DNA from 3 places in the Protofrankia sp. Cas8 genome. Region 2 is predicted to be linked to each of the others. Evidence: riboswitches for the same ligand, from Rfam matches in the RefSeq annotation. Region 2 holds a riboswitch; each other region holds the start of a gene.
The links. Region 2 has a riboswitch for cobalamin ahead of U9977_RS14390 (CbtB domain-containing protein). Riboswitches for the same ligand answer to the same signal wherever they lie in the genome.
Positions count from the first base shown of each region.

Region 1: another riboswitch for cobalamin. It lies ahead of bluB (5,6-dimethylbenzimidazole synthase); the one in region 2 lies ahead of U9977_RS14390 (CbtB domain-containing protein).
Region 3: another riboswitch for cobalamin. It lies ahead of U9977_RS03860 (VWA domain-containing protein); the one in region 2 lies ahead of U9977_RS14390 (CbtB domain-containing protein).

Region 1 is NZ_CAUVXI010000287.1:522-5,309, reverse strand. Features, by position in the region: partial or broken gene U9977_RS25430 (hypothetical protein) at 1-156, shown strand, start outside; gene U9977_RS25425 (HAMP domain-containing sensor histidine kinase) at 123-1,619, opposite strand; gene U9977_RS25420 (malonic semialdehyde reductase) at 1,889-2,503, shown strand; gene bluB (5,6-dimethylbenzimidazole synthase) at 2,660-3,280, opposite strand; cobalamin riboswitch at 3,317-3,518, opposite strand; gene U9977_RS25410 (FHA domain-containing protein) at 3,616-4,257, opposite strand; gene U9977_RS25405 (flavin reductase family protein) at 4,509-4,788, opposite strand, start outside.
Region 2 is NZ_CAUVXI010000089.1:5,090-9,877, reverse strand. Features, by position in the region: gene U9977_RS14405 (cytochrome P450) at 115-1,335, shown strand; gene U9977_RS14400 (SnoaL-like polyketide cyclase) at 1,440-2,093, opposite strand; gene U9977_RS14395 (YccF domain-containing protein) at 2,480-2,899, shown strand; cobalamin riboswitch at 3,005-3,129, shown strand; gene U9977_RS14390 (CbtB domain-containing protein) at 3,179-3,400, shown strand; gene U9977_RS14385 (CbtA family protein) at 3,413-4,165, shown strand; gene U9977_RS14380 (PIN domain-containing protein) at 4,126-4,542, opposite strand; gene U9977_RS14375 (AbrB/MazE/SpoVT family DNA-binding domain-containing protein) at 4,530-4,784, opposite strand.
Region 3 is NZ_CAUVXI010000012.1:6,419-11,206, forward strand. Features, by position in the region: gene cobN (cobaltochelatase subunit CobN) at 1-1,289, shown strand, start outside; cobalamin riboswitch at 1,348-1,475, shown strand; gene U9977_RS03860 (VWA domain-containing protein) at 1,608-3,695, shown strand; gene cobO (cob(I)yrinic acid a,c-diamide adenosyltransferase) at 3,698-4,303, shown strand; gene U9977_RS03870 (cobyrinate a,c-diamide synthase) at 4,297-4,788, shown strand, end outside.

The sequences.
Region 1 (4,788 bases), on a different contig from region 2:
AACCTTCTCGGTAATTTTCCGTATGCCGTCCAGAATGTTCCGCCTGACAACAACCCGGCATCGGCCGCGGCGGTCATGGGGAGCTACTACCCACAGGCCGCGGTCTGCTCGCTGTCGACTCTTCAGGCCGGCGGTCCGGCGGCCTGCCTTTCGTAATTGACACTGCCGAGTTCTCCCGTGGGTGGACCGGGCGATTCCGGTTCACCCACCGGGAGGAAGAGCCGGACGGTGGTCCCGATGCCGGGAGCGGAATGTACGTCAGCGGTGCCACCGTGCGCCGCCGCGACGGCCGCGACGATGGACATGCCCAGACCGCTGCCACCATGGATCCGATCGCGACTCCCCGATGCCCGCCAGAAGCGGTCGAATATCCGTTCAGCCGATTCCTGGGGCATACCCGGTCCGAAGTCACGGATCTCGAGGTGGACGCGGGTGCTGTCACGGCCAAGCCTCGCCTCGACCCGGGCTGTCACCGGCGTATGGACCCGCACGTTCGACAGGAGGTTCCCGACCACCTGGCGCAGGGCGTCCGCGTCCCCGACCACCATGCACCGGTCCGGACAGGTCAATGCGATGGGACGGTCCGGCTCCACCGCGGTTGCATCGGCGACCGCATCCCGCAGCACGGCGGACAGGTCCACGTTCGAGCGGTCCAGCGGCCGGTGCTCGTCGAGGTGGGCCAGATAGAGCATGTCGTCGACCAGCGCGCTCATCCGGGCGCTCTCCTCCTGGACGCGCCGCAGCGCATCGTCCACACCCGTCGGTGGGACGACACCCTGGCGCATCAGGTCGACATAACCGCGAATGGAGGTCAGCGGAGTCCGCAGCTCGTGGGAGGCATCGGCGACGAACCGCTGCAGCCGTTCCTGTGAGCGGACCCGTTCCTCGAACGCAGCCTGGATCTGACCGAGCATGATGTTGAGCGCGGCGGCGAGCCGGCCGACCTCGCTGCGCACCGGCGAGTCGGGCACGCGCCGAGACAGGTCCCCGCCGGCGATTGCCGCGGCGGTCTCCGCGACGTCCCGCAACGGCCGCAGGCCACGGCCGAGAAGCAGCCACGCCGAGATACCCGCGCCGACAAGGACAGCGAGGCTGGCAATGAGCTCTATCCCCGCCAGCCGGGCGACGGTCGTGGTTACCGGGCGCAGTGGGACGGCGACCAGGTCGGTCCCGCCGTCGGCGGGTAGCACCCCGACGACGGCGCGGAAGCGTCTGCCGCCGTCGACGATGTTGAACGGCGCTCCGGAGGCGATCCGGGCGTCGATGTCCGTGACGGCGTCGAGGAGTGGACGCGATGGCGTGGGACCACTACCGCTTCCGGTGACGACCCGGACCGAACCGTCGCGCAGGCGGAGTTCCACCACGTAGTCGGTCGGGGCGATCACCCGTTGCAGGCTTTCGGCGCCGATCACCGGTGTCATCCGGGCCAGCAATCCGCTACGTGCTGTCACGAGATTCTGGGCGCCGCGCAGCTGGTCGTCCGTCTGCTGGAAAAGATAGGTACGCAGCGCGAAGATGCTGATGGCGGCGGTGGCGGACAACCCCACCGTGAGCAGGGCCAGCAGGCCGAACATCAGCCGGGTCCGCAGCGCGACCCCCGGACGTGGGTTACTAGACATCCGAGCACTCTCCACGGATCGATGCCGCCCTTGGTAGCAGCCCTTGGTAGCAGCCCTTGGTGGCAGCCCTTCGTACCCGTCCCCGCCGAGAGCGGGCCTGGAGGCGCAGCTCACATCGCAGTCGGGATGCCGGCAGCATAGTTGTCGGTTCAATTAAGCAGCTGGGCCTACGGGCGCGCGACGATCGTCAGATCGCGCGCCCGTAGGCCGCAGTCCCCGGAGCGCTCATGGCAACCACCCGACTATCAGGAGTCCCGACCTCCATGACCATCACCGATATCGCTACCGGCGAAGACGCTCTGCTGCTGGACGCCGCCGCCGCGGATCTATTGTTCCACACGGCCCGGACTGCGAACACGTTCAGCGACGATCCGGTGTCCGACGAGCAGGTCCGTGCCATCTATGAGCTGATCAAATGGGCGCCGACCAGTATGAACGCGCAGCCGCTGCGGATCATCCTGGTCCGTTCGCCCGAGGCTCGGGAACGGCTGGTACAGCATCTCAGCCCGGGTAACCAGGCGAAGACGCAGTCTGCGCCGCTCGTGGCCATCGTGGCCGCGGACGTCGACTTCCACGAGAACCTCCCGCAGGTCTTCCCCCATCTGCCGAACGCCAAGGACTTCTTCACCGAACCGGTCGCTCGCGAGCAGACGGCCCGCTTCAACGCCGGCCTGCAGATCGGCTACCTCATTCTGGGTATCCGCGCCGCTGGGCTGGCGGCCGGCCCGATGACGGGCCTGGACGCCACCGCTGTCGACAAGGAGTTCTTCGCCGACCAGCCGTTGCGGACACTCGCAGTCATAAACATCGGCACTCCCGGGGAGAACCCGTGGTTCGACCGCAGCCCACGGCTGGACTACGAGCAGGTAGTCTCCGCCCTCTGAAACTGCTGTTCTGAACCCGGGTGCTGTGAAATCGGGTGCTGTGAAACAAGCCTGAAACAGGCTCCGGGGCGGCCGCTACGTTCGCTTCCCGGAGAGCCGCAGACAGTCGGCCACCTTGGCTTGAAGGTGGCCGACCGTCGATTCCTGACCGGCTGATTACCACATCTCGTGATGGACTGCCTGAGGCAGAGCGCGCCGGTAGGCCCAGTTGTGCCGTTCCAGGTCGGGGACGGTCTCATGATGTGTGACAGGTCCCAGGCACAACCACGCGACAGGGCGGACCTCGTCGGGAATCCCGAGCATGTTCCGAACGGCCTGTTCACGATAGAAGGACACCCAGCCGACGCCGAGGCCTTCGGCGGTCGCTGCCAGCCACAGGTTCTCGATGGCCAGACATACGGAATACAGCCCGGCATCCGCGATGGAGTGTCGTCCCAGGACAGCTGGTGCGCCCCGCCGCGGGTCGTATGTCACCACGACGGCCAGCGTGGACTCCAGTACGCCGTCGATCTTGATCCGGCTGAAACGGGTGGCTTGGTCCGCGGTCAGTGTCGCCGCAAAGACAGCTTGTTCATGCCTGACATGATCATGAAAGGTTTTCCGGGTTCGGATGTTTTCGACCAGGATGAAGTCCCATGGCTGACTCAGGCCGACGCTCGGGGCGGCATGAGCCGCCGCAAGCACACGGTCCAGGACATCGGCCGCGATCGGCGCTCCGGTGAACTGGGCACGCACGTCACGGCGTTTTTTGATCACATCGTAGATATTTACGGACATGGCGAGGCTCCCGCGCTCCGACCACCCGACCATCGGCGGGTGGCACACATGCGAGGCCGGTCTTCGGACTCTCGGATCAACGCCTGGCCGCCCGGCCTTCCCAGGCCAGGTGGCCCAGTGGCTGCGCCTGCGCGCGTGGACGGTGACTCCCCGATGACCGCGGCGGGCCCGTGCCGGACTCTCACCGGCTTCCCGATTCTCCCCGGTCTCCCAGGGCACCTCGCGAAGGATGCCGCCACGATCATCCCACACGCGACGCTCGGTCTGACCGCGGAACGCCCGAAGTCATCGGGCGACGGGGCTGGGAGGGCGGCGTGGTGGGCCAGCGGTGACGATCAATGTTCGCGCTCGGACACCAACCCGGCCTGGAAAGCCAGCTCGACGAGCTTCATTCGCTTCTGGTTCTGCGGCAGTTCTTCCACGCCGAACTTGCGAAACAACGTCCGTAGGTGGGTCTTGACCGCCTCGACACTGAAGAACAACTCGTCGGCGATCTGCCGATTTGTTGCGGGAGTCGTGTACGGGGTTCGCTCCTGGTACGGGCGACACAGGGATTCCAGTACCAGCAGCTGGGTCGACGACAGGGAACGCAGGGTCACGATATTGTTCACGTCTTGGGTCTCTATCGCGCCACGGCCGGCGGATGCGCGGCCGAAGCGGTTGTCACGATAAGTCAGCGAGGTCGAACCGACGAGAATAACGTCGCCGTCCCCGAGTCGTCGCCGTCCGACGAGCCGTTCCCCGTTCACAAAGGTGCCGTTACGGGACAACCCTCCGTCGATCAGTATCCAGTTGGTTCCGATCTGTTGGAACTGTGCATGCAGGCGTGAGACCTTGCTGTCCCACGCCAGCCTGACGTCGCTACCGGGACCGCGACCGACCGTCACACCCACGGCCGCGGTCAGGTTCACCACCTGCTGTTTCCCGGTGCCGTCGCGGTAGAACAGGAAGATGTCTGCAGAAGAGTCACCATCCACGTCTCACACATCCAACGTGGCGCGCCGGCCGAATCCGCGAGGATCTGCGATGAGCCGATCAGGCATGACGCCGGACTCCTTTCTTTACGAGTTCATTCGTCGGGTCGTATGGTACCGCGGCACATGGGTCGGCGATGCGATGTGGCGAAGTTTATTCCTTCTGTTTGTACTCGCCATGATATTTCGACCAATATGCCATGCGTTATGAAAGATACATATAAATGCCGCACGTCAGCTGCCCGGATGAGATGCTACATATCGGGGTCTTCGCCGCCTTGCCGTCCACGCGAAATGGATTGAAAGCGCCCGTCGTGCCACAGCAACGGTCGACCGTGGCCCCGGTAGAGCCCGATGACGGAACCGACGAGGATGGTGTGATCACCACCAGAATGCAGGGCGTGCACCGTGCAGGTGGTCCACGCGAGCGCGTCGTCGAGTACGGGCACCTCGTGGACGATCTCGTGGGACACGTCGGCGAATCGGTCTGCCGGCGGCCGGGAGGCGAAGCCGGTGGCCAGCTCGACGCCGCTC
Region 2 (4,788 bases):
CGTGATCAACCACGCAGGCCGCGCCGCAGGATAGGGCCGGGTCTGCCTGCTGCGCGCCGAGCTGTACTGGTTCCATGGTGGGGTGGGGGTGTCCGCCACGGAATGGAGCGCGCGGTGGTCCCGTCCCTTCGGGTCGATGGTCACGCAGGTCGCTTTGACCCACGTAGTCCTGATCTTGTCCGTGACCCGTACCCGGTCTTCGCCGAGCTTCGGGCGGCCGGCCGCCCGGTGTGGAGCGACGAGCTCGGGATGTGGCTGGCGGCCAGGTACCGTGACGCCGACGCGGTGGTGCGTCACCGCGGGCTGGGCCGGATCTACCAGCCACGCCTGCCCGAGGACCTCTGGGTCGGCTTCAACAAGCTGGAGCGGGAGTCCGTCCTGGGATGTGAGCCACCCAAGCACACCCGGTTGCGCGGGCTACTGGGCAAGGCCTTCGCCCGCGGCAACATCGAGCGACTGCGGCCGCACATCCACGAGCTGTGCCAGGTCCTGCTCGACGGCGTCGCGATGAGAACGGCGGACGGGCAACCCTTCGACCTGATCAGCGAGTTCGCCGAACCACTGCCGGTGATGGTCATCGCCGAGCTGCTCGGTATTCCCGACAGCGACCGGCATCTGCTGCGCCCGTGGTCGGCGGATCTGGTGAAGATGAACGAATACGAGCGCAGTCCCGCGCAGGAGGCCGCGGCCCGGGAGGCGGCCGCCCAGTTCGGCGCCTACGTGCGCGCCCTTGCCACCGAACGCCTCCGCCGTCCGCACGACGACCTGATCACCCATCTCGTCCAGGCGGAGCAGGAGGGCGACCGGTTGACCGAGGACGAGCTGGTTGCCACGGTCGTGGTACTGCTCAACGCCGGGCACGAGGCCAGCGTCAACTGCCTCGGCAACGGCATGGTCGCGTTGCTGAGCCACCCCGAGCAGCAGCGGCGGCTGATTGAGCGGCCGGCGGAACTGGCCGCCACCGCAGCCGAGGAGTTCCTCCGCTTCGACTCGCCACTGCACCTTTTCGAACGGACCGCCATGGCCGACGTGGAGATTGGGGGAGTGGTCGTGCGGACGGGGGAGCGGATCGCGGCTCTGCTCGGTTCGGCCAACCGTGACCCTGAGGTTTTCGAGCGGGCCGACGAGTTCGATGTCGGCCGGGAACCGAATCCGCACGTCGCCTTCGGCGGTGGCGTCCACTTCTGCGTTGGGGCGCCGCTGGCCCGGGTGGAGCTGGCGATAGCCGTGCGCAGCCTGATGGCGCGCTTTCCCGCGCTTTCTTTCGCTGGGACCCCCGTCCGGCGTCCCACCTTCGTACAACGTGGCTGGAGCTATCTCCCGGTCACACGTTGACGTTCTGGCCGGGCGCTCTCAGCCTGTTCCTGGCGGCTCCTGCTGTTGGTCTGTTGGTCTGTTGGTTGGCGCGGCTGACGTGGCGGAGAGCCGCGCCCCCGATCTCACGCGGAGCGTGTGCCGGCTAGCTGGCCGAGGAAGCCGGTGTTGTCGTAGAAGTGTTCGACTTCGAGCAGTCTGAGGTCGTCAGCGACACGCGCCACGCTGACCCCGAACATCTCGACGCGTTCGCCGGTTGGCTCGAACCCCTTGTACGGTCCGCTGAAGGTACCCCAGTGGCGCCATTTAAAAGTGATCATAGGCGGTGGCGAGTAGACCTCCAGGACCTCCCAGAAGAAGCCGCCCGGAAGGGCCTTGAGGAAGATTTGATGGGAGGACTCGAACGTCTCGTCGCTCGCCGAGTAATAGGGGTTCTCGCCGATGAGGATGTTGTAGCTGCCTCTTTCGACAAGGTCCTGACTGTTTGCCCAGGGACCGCCGTTGACGCGGGTACGGAACTGATCGGTGACCATACTGACCCATTGGGCCGGATCTTTCTTGTGGGAGACCTCCATTTCGAAGACCTGAACCACGCGCTCGACGATGTCGGCCAGGGAGCCCTTGGCGTGTTCGTGGGTACGCTCCTGGGGCATCGTCTCTTTCGACAGATGATAGTCGGGCGGCTCGCCGTCGCGCCACCGTACTCCAGCGGCACCGGCGATGACCGCGTCCCGGCCCTGCACGTGCAGCGGCTGGTCTTCGGCCTTCTCGTTGTTCACCGTGTTGCTCCTCCTGTCGATCGGTCAAATCCAGGATGCGTCGAGTGCCGTTCGGGAAGAATCTCCGGAACGGATGGGAGCGGTGCTGCCCAGCGCGGCCGGCAACGGGGACGCGGCGTTGCAGGGCGTGGAGCATGCATCCCGCGTCCTCCGTCCCGGTCAGGTTACTACCCGTGAGGGTAGCAGAAAACAGGACGAAGGTCCTGAATTAGCCGAACATATGGATATACCTGAATGTCGGGGTTGGGCGTGCCGGCGAGGCCCTTGTCGAAGGGGTCGGGGCGTGGAGGGTCGTGAGGTCCGCGAGATGCCGGCGATCCAGTCCCGCCGGATCTGGGTCGAGCGTGACTCGGGATCGTGACCGCTCAGGCGGGTAGGTAGCGGGCGTGCGGATAATCGGAAACATTCTGTGGCTGTTGTTCGCCGGGTTCGAGCTGGCGCTCGGCTATCTCCTTGCCGGCATCGTGTGCTGCCTGCTGATCGTGACGATCCCGTTCGGGGTCGCGGCGTTCAGGTTGGCGGGCTACGTCGTCTGGCCGTTCGGCCGGGTCGTGGTCGACCAGCCCGGCGAGGCTCCCGTCGTGCTCTTCCTGGTCAACCTGCTGTGGTTCCTGATCGCCGGCTGGTGGCTCGTCCTCGGACATTTGATCTTCGGCGTGGTGCTCTGTTTGACGATCATCGGGATCCCGTTCGGCGTAGCGTCGTTCAAGATGATTCCGCTGGCCATCGCGCCACTGGGTCGGCGGGTGGTCCCCCTTCAGAACCTCGATCCGGCCATCCCGGTCGCGGCATCGGTCTACAGGTGAGGGCTGTCCACAGTTGACGGCGGGCGGCCAGTAGCCCTTCGGCCCAGCTGGTCCTCTGAGTACCCGGTGAGATGCGTAACCGGTACTGCTTGACGCGAGGGGTTGATTGCTGGTTGTCTCATTGGTGTCCGAGCGGTGGAAGCCGGTGTGAATCCGGCACGGTCGCGCCACTGTGACCGGCCCGCCCAAGGAGCGACGTCGGAAGCCAGACCCATCGCCGGACATGCCCTGCCGAGTGGAACGCGTGATTCCTGTGGAGGTCCCGCAATGGCCCATGCAATGGCGTATCCAGCGGCTGGCGATGCGCCGGCCGCCCGGCCGGCGCTGCCGACGATCCCCCTGACCGAGCTGGCCCCATTTGCGCTCTTCGGTTCGGTCCTGGCGCTGCTGCTGCTGTACTTCGTCGGTGCGGAACAGGGCGCCGTGTCGCTCGTGGGCGGTAGTTACATCCACGAGTTCGTACACGATGCCCGTCACCTGCTCGGTTTCGCCTGTCACTGAGCGGGGCCGGTGATGGTTCGCGCACTGCTGATCCGTGGGATGCTGGTCGGCGCGCTCGCAGCCGGGTGTGCCTTCGTCGTCGCCAAGCTCCTCGGGGAGAGCGAGGTCGGCCACGCGATCGCCTTCGAGTCGGCGCGGGACGCCGCCGACGGCGTGCAGGCAATGAATCTGGTGTCCCGAAACGTGCAGAGCACCATCGGCCTGTTCACCGGCCTGTTGGTGTTCGGCGTCGCAATCGGCGGGCTCTTCGCTCTCGCCTACGCCGGTGTGCAGGGCCGTCTCGGTGGCCTGGGTGCGCGGGGGACGGCGGCGCTGGTGGCGCTCGCGGGCTTCATGGGAATGTACCTGCTGCCCGATCTGAAGTATCCGGCCAACCCGCCGTCCATCGGTAATCCCGACACCATCGGTGAGCGCACAAGCCTGTACTTCACGATGATGCTGATCTCGCTGGCAGTGGTCATCGGTGGCGCTGTGACGGCTCGCCGGCTCGCGGCGAGGTTCGGTGCCTGGGATGCGGCGTTGCTCGCCATGGCCGGTGCTCTGGTGATCGTCGGGTTGGCCTGTTACCTCCTGCCACAGGTCCACGAGACCCCGCAGGGATTTCCCGCCGATGTGCTGTGGCGGTTCCGCATCGCATCCCTGGCGATTCAGGTGTCGCTGTGGACCACGATCGGCCTGCTGTTCGGGGCGCTGACCGAGCGTGCGGTCCGTTCGGCGCGCAGTGATCAGAAGACGAGTTCCGCGGTGGCTCCCACTGCGGCATAGGTGGGCAGGGCACGGCGGTCAGCTGTCAACAAGCGTGCACCGGCAGCCGCGGCGCTCATCCCCACTAAGGCGTCGTACACCTGCCCGCCTGTGATCCCGGTGGCGGCGAAGGTGGTGAGGAGCCGCCGGTACTCGGCCGGGCTGAGTACGAGTGGTTCGTCAGGAAAGTCCTGCGTCAGCGCAAGCACGACGTCGGCAGCCGGGGTGGCGACCCCGCGCTGAAGCTTGGTGAGCACGGAAACCGTCTCGATCAGAACATGTCCGGGTAGCTGCCGGACGTTCCGTACGAGATCGAGTGACCTCTTGTGTTCGGGATGCCAGTCTGCAAGGGCTGGCACGATCACACTCGTATCGGCTGTTGTGATCAACGAGGCCATCCGCGCGACTCGTCGATCATGCGAAGTAGGTCTTCGTGCTCTAGGAGTGGGGTGGGTGTACCGGTCGTGAGCACGGTACGGCCGTCCCGTTCGACGGCGACGGCCCTCGGCCCGACCGGCCGCAACGTGAGTTCGCCGTTGCGTTCTTCAACCTCGATCTGGGTGCCTGGTTTCAGGCCCATGCGCTCGCGCAGGGCTTTGGGCACTACCAGTCGGCCTGCCACGTCAATGGTTGTGATCATGGTT
Region 3 (4,788 bases), on a different contig from region 2:
TCGTGCCGCCGGGGCCGTCGGGGTCACCCACCCGCGGGCTGGTCAACGTACTGCCGACCGGGCGGAACTTCTACTCGGTCGATCCGAAGGCGATCCCGTCCAGACTGGCCTGGGAGACCGGCCGCGCACTCGCCGACTCGCTGCTCGCCCGCCACCTCGCCGACACCGGGAGCTATCCGTCCTCGGTGGGACTGACCGTCTGGGGCACGTCCGCGATGCGTACGCAAGGTGACGACATTGCGGAAGTGCTGGCGCTGCTCGGCTGCCGGCCGACCTGGGACGACGCGTCCCGGCGGGTCACCGGCTTCGAGGTGGTACCGCTTGCCGAGCTCGGCCGGCCGCGGGTGGACGTGGTCGTGCGGATCTCCGGCTTCTTCCGGGATGCCTTCCCCCACATTGTCACGCTGCTCGACGACGCGGTGAGCACCGTCGCGGCCCTCGACGAGGAGGCGGATGCCGACAACGCACTCGCCGCCCACGTGCGAGCCGATCTGCGCGCCGCTCCCGGTGACCGGCGGCGGGCCACGACCCGTATCTTCGGGTCGAAGCCGGGGGCCTACGGCGCCGGTCTCCTGCCCCTGATCGACTCGCGCGAGTGGCGTTCGGACGCCGACCTTGCCGAGGTGTACGCGGTGTGGGGCGGCTACGCCTACGGCCGCGACCTCGACGGGCGGGAGGCCCGAGCCGACATGGAGCAGGCGTTCCGTCGCATCCAGGTGGCCGTGAAGAATCAGGACACCCGCGAGCACGACCTGGTCGACTCCGACGACTACTTTCAGTACCACGGCGGGATGGTCGCGGCGGTCCGCGCGCTCACGGGCGCGTCACCGGCGGCCTACGTGGGGGACAGCGCCATGCCGGACGCGGTGAAGACCCGCACGTTGCAGGAGGAGACCCACCGGGTGTTCCGGGCCCGGGTGGTGAATCCGCGCTGGATCGCGGCGATGCGCCGCCACGGTTACAAGGGCGCGTTCGAACTGGCGGCGACCGTCGACTACCTGTTCGGCTATGACGCGACCGCGGGTGTCGTGCAGGACTGGATGTACGAGTCGTTGGCCGCCTCCTATGTGTTCGACCCCGAAACCCGCGACTTCATGCAAACGTCCAATCCGTGGGCGCTGCGCGGCATCGCTGAACGCCTGCTGGAAGCCGCCGACCGCGGCCTGTGGGAAAAACCCGACGCCACCACCATCGACGGACTCCGCCAGACCTACCTGGAGCTCGAAGGTGACCTTGAAGGCGGCGTTGCGGGCGGCCTTGCAGGCGGCCTTGAAAGCCGCGAAGGATAACCCGTCGGACCGTCGCTATGACCGTAGGTGTGCCATGCTGAGGAACGCGACGGCAGTGGAGGAAGCCGGTGGGAATCCGGCGCGGTCCCGCCACTGTCACCGGGGAGCAACCCCTCACCGTACGTCACGGCCGCGAGAGCGGTTGGAAGGCCGAGGGGGCGCGCTGATCCGGAAGTCAGGATACTCCGGCCGTCCGCACCGTTACCGAGGGCGAGGAAACCCGAGGGAGGACCGCGGTATGCCAACGCACGCCCGCCGGCTCGTGATCGGCCGGCTCGTGATCGATACGGAGTCCGGCGCACACCGGCACAGGGCACGATGACGGCCTACCCGTTGTCCGCGGTGGTGGGCATGGACGATCTGCGGCTCGCGCTCGTCCTCAACGCGGTGTCCCCGGCGATCGGCGGGGTCCTCGTCCGCGGCGAGAAGGGCACGGCCAAGTCGACCGCGGTCCGAGGGCTCGCCGCGTTGCTCCCACCGGTGAACGTGGTAACCGGCTGCCGGTTCTCCTGTGACCCGGCCGCGGTCGACCCCGACTGCCCGGACGGCCCGCATCCACCGGAGGCGCGGCCGAGCACCCGGGCGGCGCGCCTGGTGGAGCTGCCGGTCGGCGCCTCCGAGGACAGGGTCACCGGAGCGATCGACCTCGACCGGGCGCTCGCCGAAGGCGTCACCTCGCTGCGGCCGGGGTTGCTCGCCGCCGCCCATCGCGGCCTGCTCTACGTCGACGAGGTCAACCTCCTGCACGACCATCTCGTCGACCTGCTGCTGGACGCGGCCGCCCTCGGTGTCGCCCACGTGGAACGTGACGGGGTGTCGGTGCGCCATGCAGCCCGCTTCCTGCTGGTCGGGACGATGAACCCCGAAGAAGGTGAGCTGCGCCCGCAGTTGCTGGACCGCTTCGGACTGACCGTCGAGGTCGCCGCCAGCCGACAGCCGCCGGTGCGGGCCGAGGTGGTGCGTCGCAGGCTGGCCTACGACGCCGACCCCGACGCCTTCGCCGTTCGCTGGGCGGTGCAGGAGACCGCCCTGGCCGCCCGGATCGCCACCGCCCGCGACCGGCTGCCCGCTGTCGAACTGCCCGACTCCGCACTGCGCCAGGTCACCGCGGTGTGTGCGGCGTTCGACGTGGACGGGATGCGCGCGGACGTGGTCGTGGCACGCACCGCGATCGCGCTGGCCGCCTGGGAGGGCCGGGAGACCGTCGACGCCGACGACGTCCGCCGGGCCGCCCGCCTGGCCCTGCCGCACCGCTGCCGCCGTGGCCCGTTCGACGCGCCCGGCCTGGACGAAGACGCCCTGACCAAGGCGTTGGACGAGCACGCGGAGGAGTCCCCCACCGGTCCGGACCCCGACCTTGACCCGGACATGGACCCGGACATGGACCCGGATCGCCCCCCGTCGCCCGGTGGCGGTGGTGGCGGTGGTGGACGCGGCGGGCCGACGTCCAGCGGGCCGACGTCCAGCGGGCCGGAAACGACAGCGGAGCGGACGGCCGAGTCGGATGTCGTCCCATCCCCGCGTTCCGCGGAACACGATGCCCCGGAACAGGATGCCGGGGAATACCGCGCCACGGCGGGGCAGGGGCAGGGGCGCCAGGAGCGACGTGCCGGCACGCCCGGCCCGTCGTTCCGCCCGCGCCGGCTGGAGATCCCAGACACCGGAACGCCGCTGGGCGCGCCCGGCCGCCGCTCACGCGCCCGCACCTCGCACGGCGCGGTCGTCACGAGCTCCCCGGACGCACCCGGCCTGCACCTGCTGGCGACCCTGCGGGCAGCCGCGCCCTGGCAGCACGCCCGCGGGCGGGTAGGCCCGGGGCTCGCACTACGTCCCGGCGACCGGCGCGGTGCGGTCCGGGCGGGACGTGAGGGCAACCTGGTCCTGTTCCTGGTGGACGCCAGCGGTTCGATGGCCGCCCGCGCCCGCATGCGTACGGTCACCACCGCCGTGCTGTCCCTCCTGCTCGACGCCTACCAGCGCCGCGACCGGGTCGGAATGATCACTTTCAGGGGTTCCGGCGCCGATCTCGTCCTCCCCCCGACATCGAGTGTGGAGGTGGGCGCGGCGCGGCTCGCGTCCCTGCCGACTGGCGGGCGGACCCCGCTGGCAGCCGGGCTTACCCGCGCCGGCGAGGTCCTCGCGGCCGAACGCCGCCGCGACCCGGACCGACGTCCGCTGCTGATCGTCGTCACCGACGGCCGTGCCACCGCCGGGCCGGACCCGCTCACCCCCGCGCGGGCGCTGGCTCGTCGCGGCCTGGCGAGCATCGTCGTCGACTGCGAGAGCGGGTATGTGCGCCTGGGCCTGGCCGACCGCCTCGCGACCGCGCTCGGCGGCACGACCATCCCGATCGACGCGCTGGCGGCCGCGACCAGCCGCGCGACCAGCCGGCGCAGGGCTGCCTAGCCATGCCACAGGGACAGCCATCCGTCGTGCCCGACGACGGCCTGACGACCCGGGCGCGCCGGGACAGGGCACTGCTGATCGTCCACACGGGTGAGGGCAAGGGGAAGTCGACCGCGGCGTTCGGGCTCGCGCTGCGCGGCTGGGCGCAGGGCTGGGACGTCGGGGTGTTCCAGTTCGTCAAGTCCGCGAAATGGCGGATCGGGGAGGAACGGGCACTGCGCACCCTGGCCGCCGGCGGCGAGGGCGGGGACATCACCTGGCACAAGATGGGCGAGGGATGGAGCTGGGTGCAGGCCCGGATCGACCCCGCCGCCGACCCCGCCGAGGCCGCCCGGGAGGGCTGGGCGCAGATCCGCCGGGACCTGGCCGCCCAGACCTACCGGCTCTACGTCCTCGACGAGCTGACCTACCCGCTGAAGTGGGGATGGATCGACACCGACGAGGTCATCGAGGTGCTGCGTACCCGTCCGGGACGCCAGCATGTCGTCGTCACCGGGCGCGCCGCCCCGCCCGCGCTGATCGACGCCGCCGACCTGGTCACCGAGATGACCAAGGTGAAGCATCCGATGGACGCCGGGCAGAAGGGCCAACGGGGGATCGAATGGTAGCCCCGCCTGTCCCGCTGCCACCGCGGCTGGTGATCGCCGCCCCGGCCAGCGGCGCCGGCAAGACCACGGTGGCGACCGGGCTGATGGCCGCGTTCACCGCCCGCGGCCTGCGGGTGTCCCCGCACAAGGTCGGGCCCGACTACATCGACCCGACCTATCACACCATCGCCAGCAGGCGCCCCGGCCGCAACCTCGACGCCGTGCTGTGCGGGGAGCATCGGATCGCACCGCTGTTCGCCCACGGCGCGCGCAACGCCGACATCGCCATCGTGGAAGGCGTGATGGGCCTGTTCGACGGGGTGTCGGTGCCCGAAGCCGGTCAGCCCGCCGACTTCGCCTCGGCCGCCCATGTGGCCCGGCTGACCGGCGCCCCGGTCGTGCTGGTGGTCGACGCGTCCGCGGTGGGCCGCTCGGTGGCCGCGACCGTGCACGGCTTCGCCACCTGGGACGAGCGGGTACGCCTGGGCGGAGTGGTGTTCAACCGG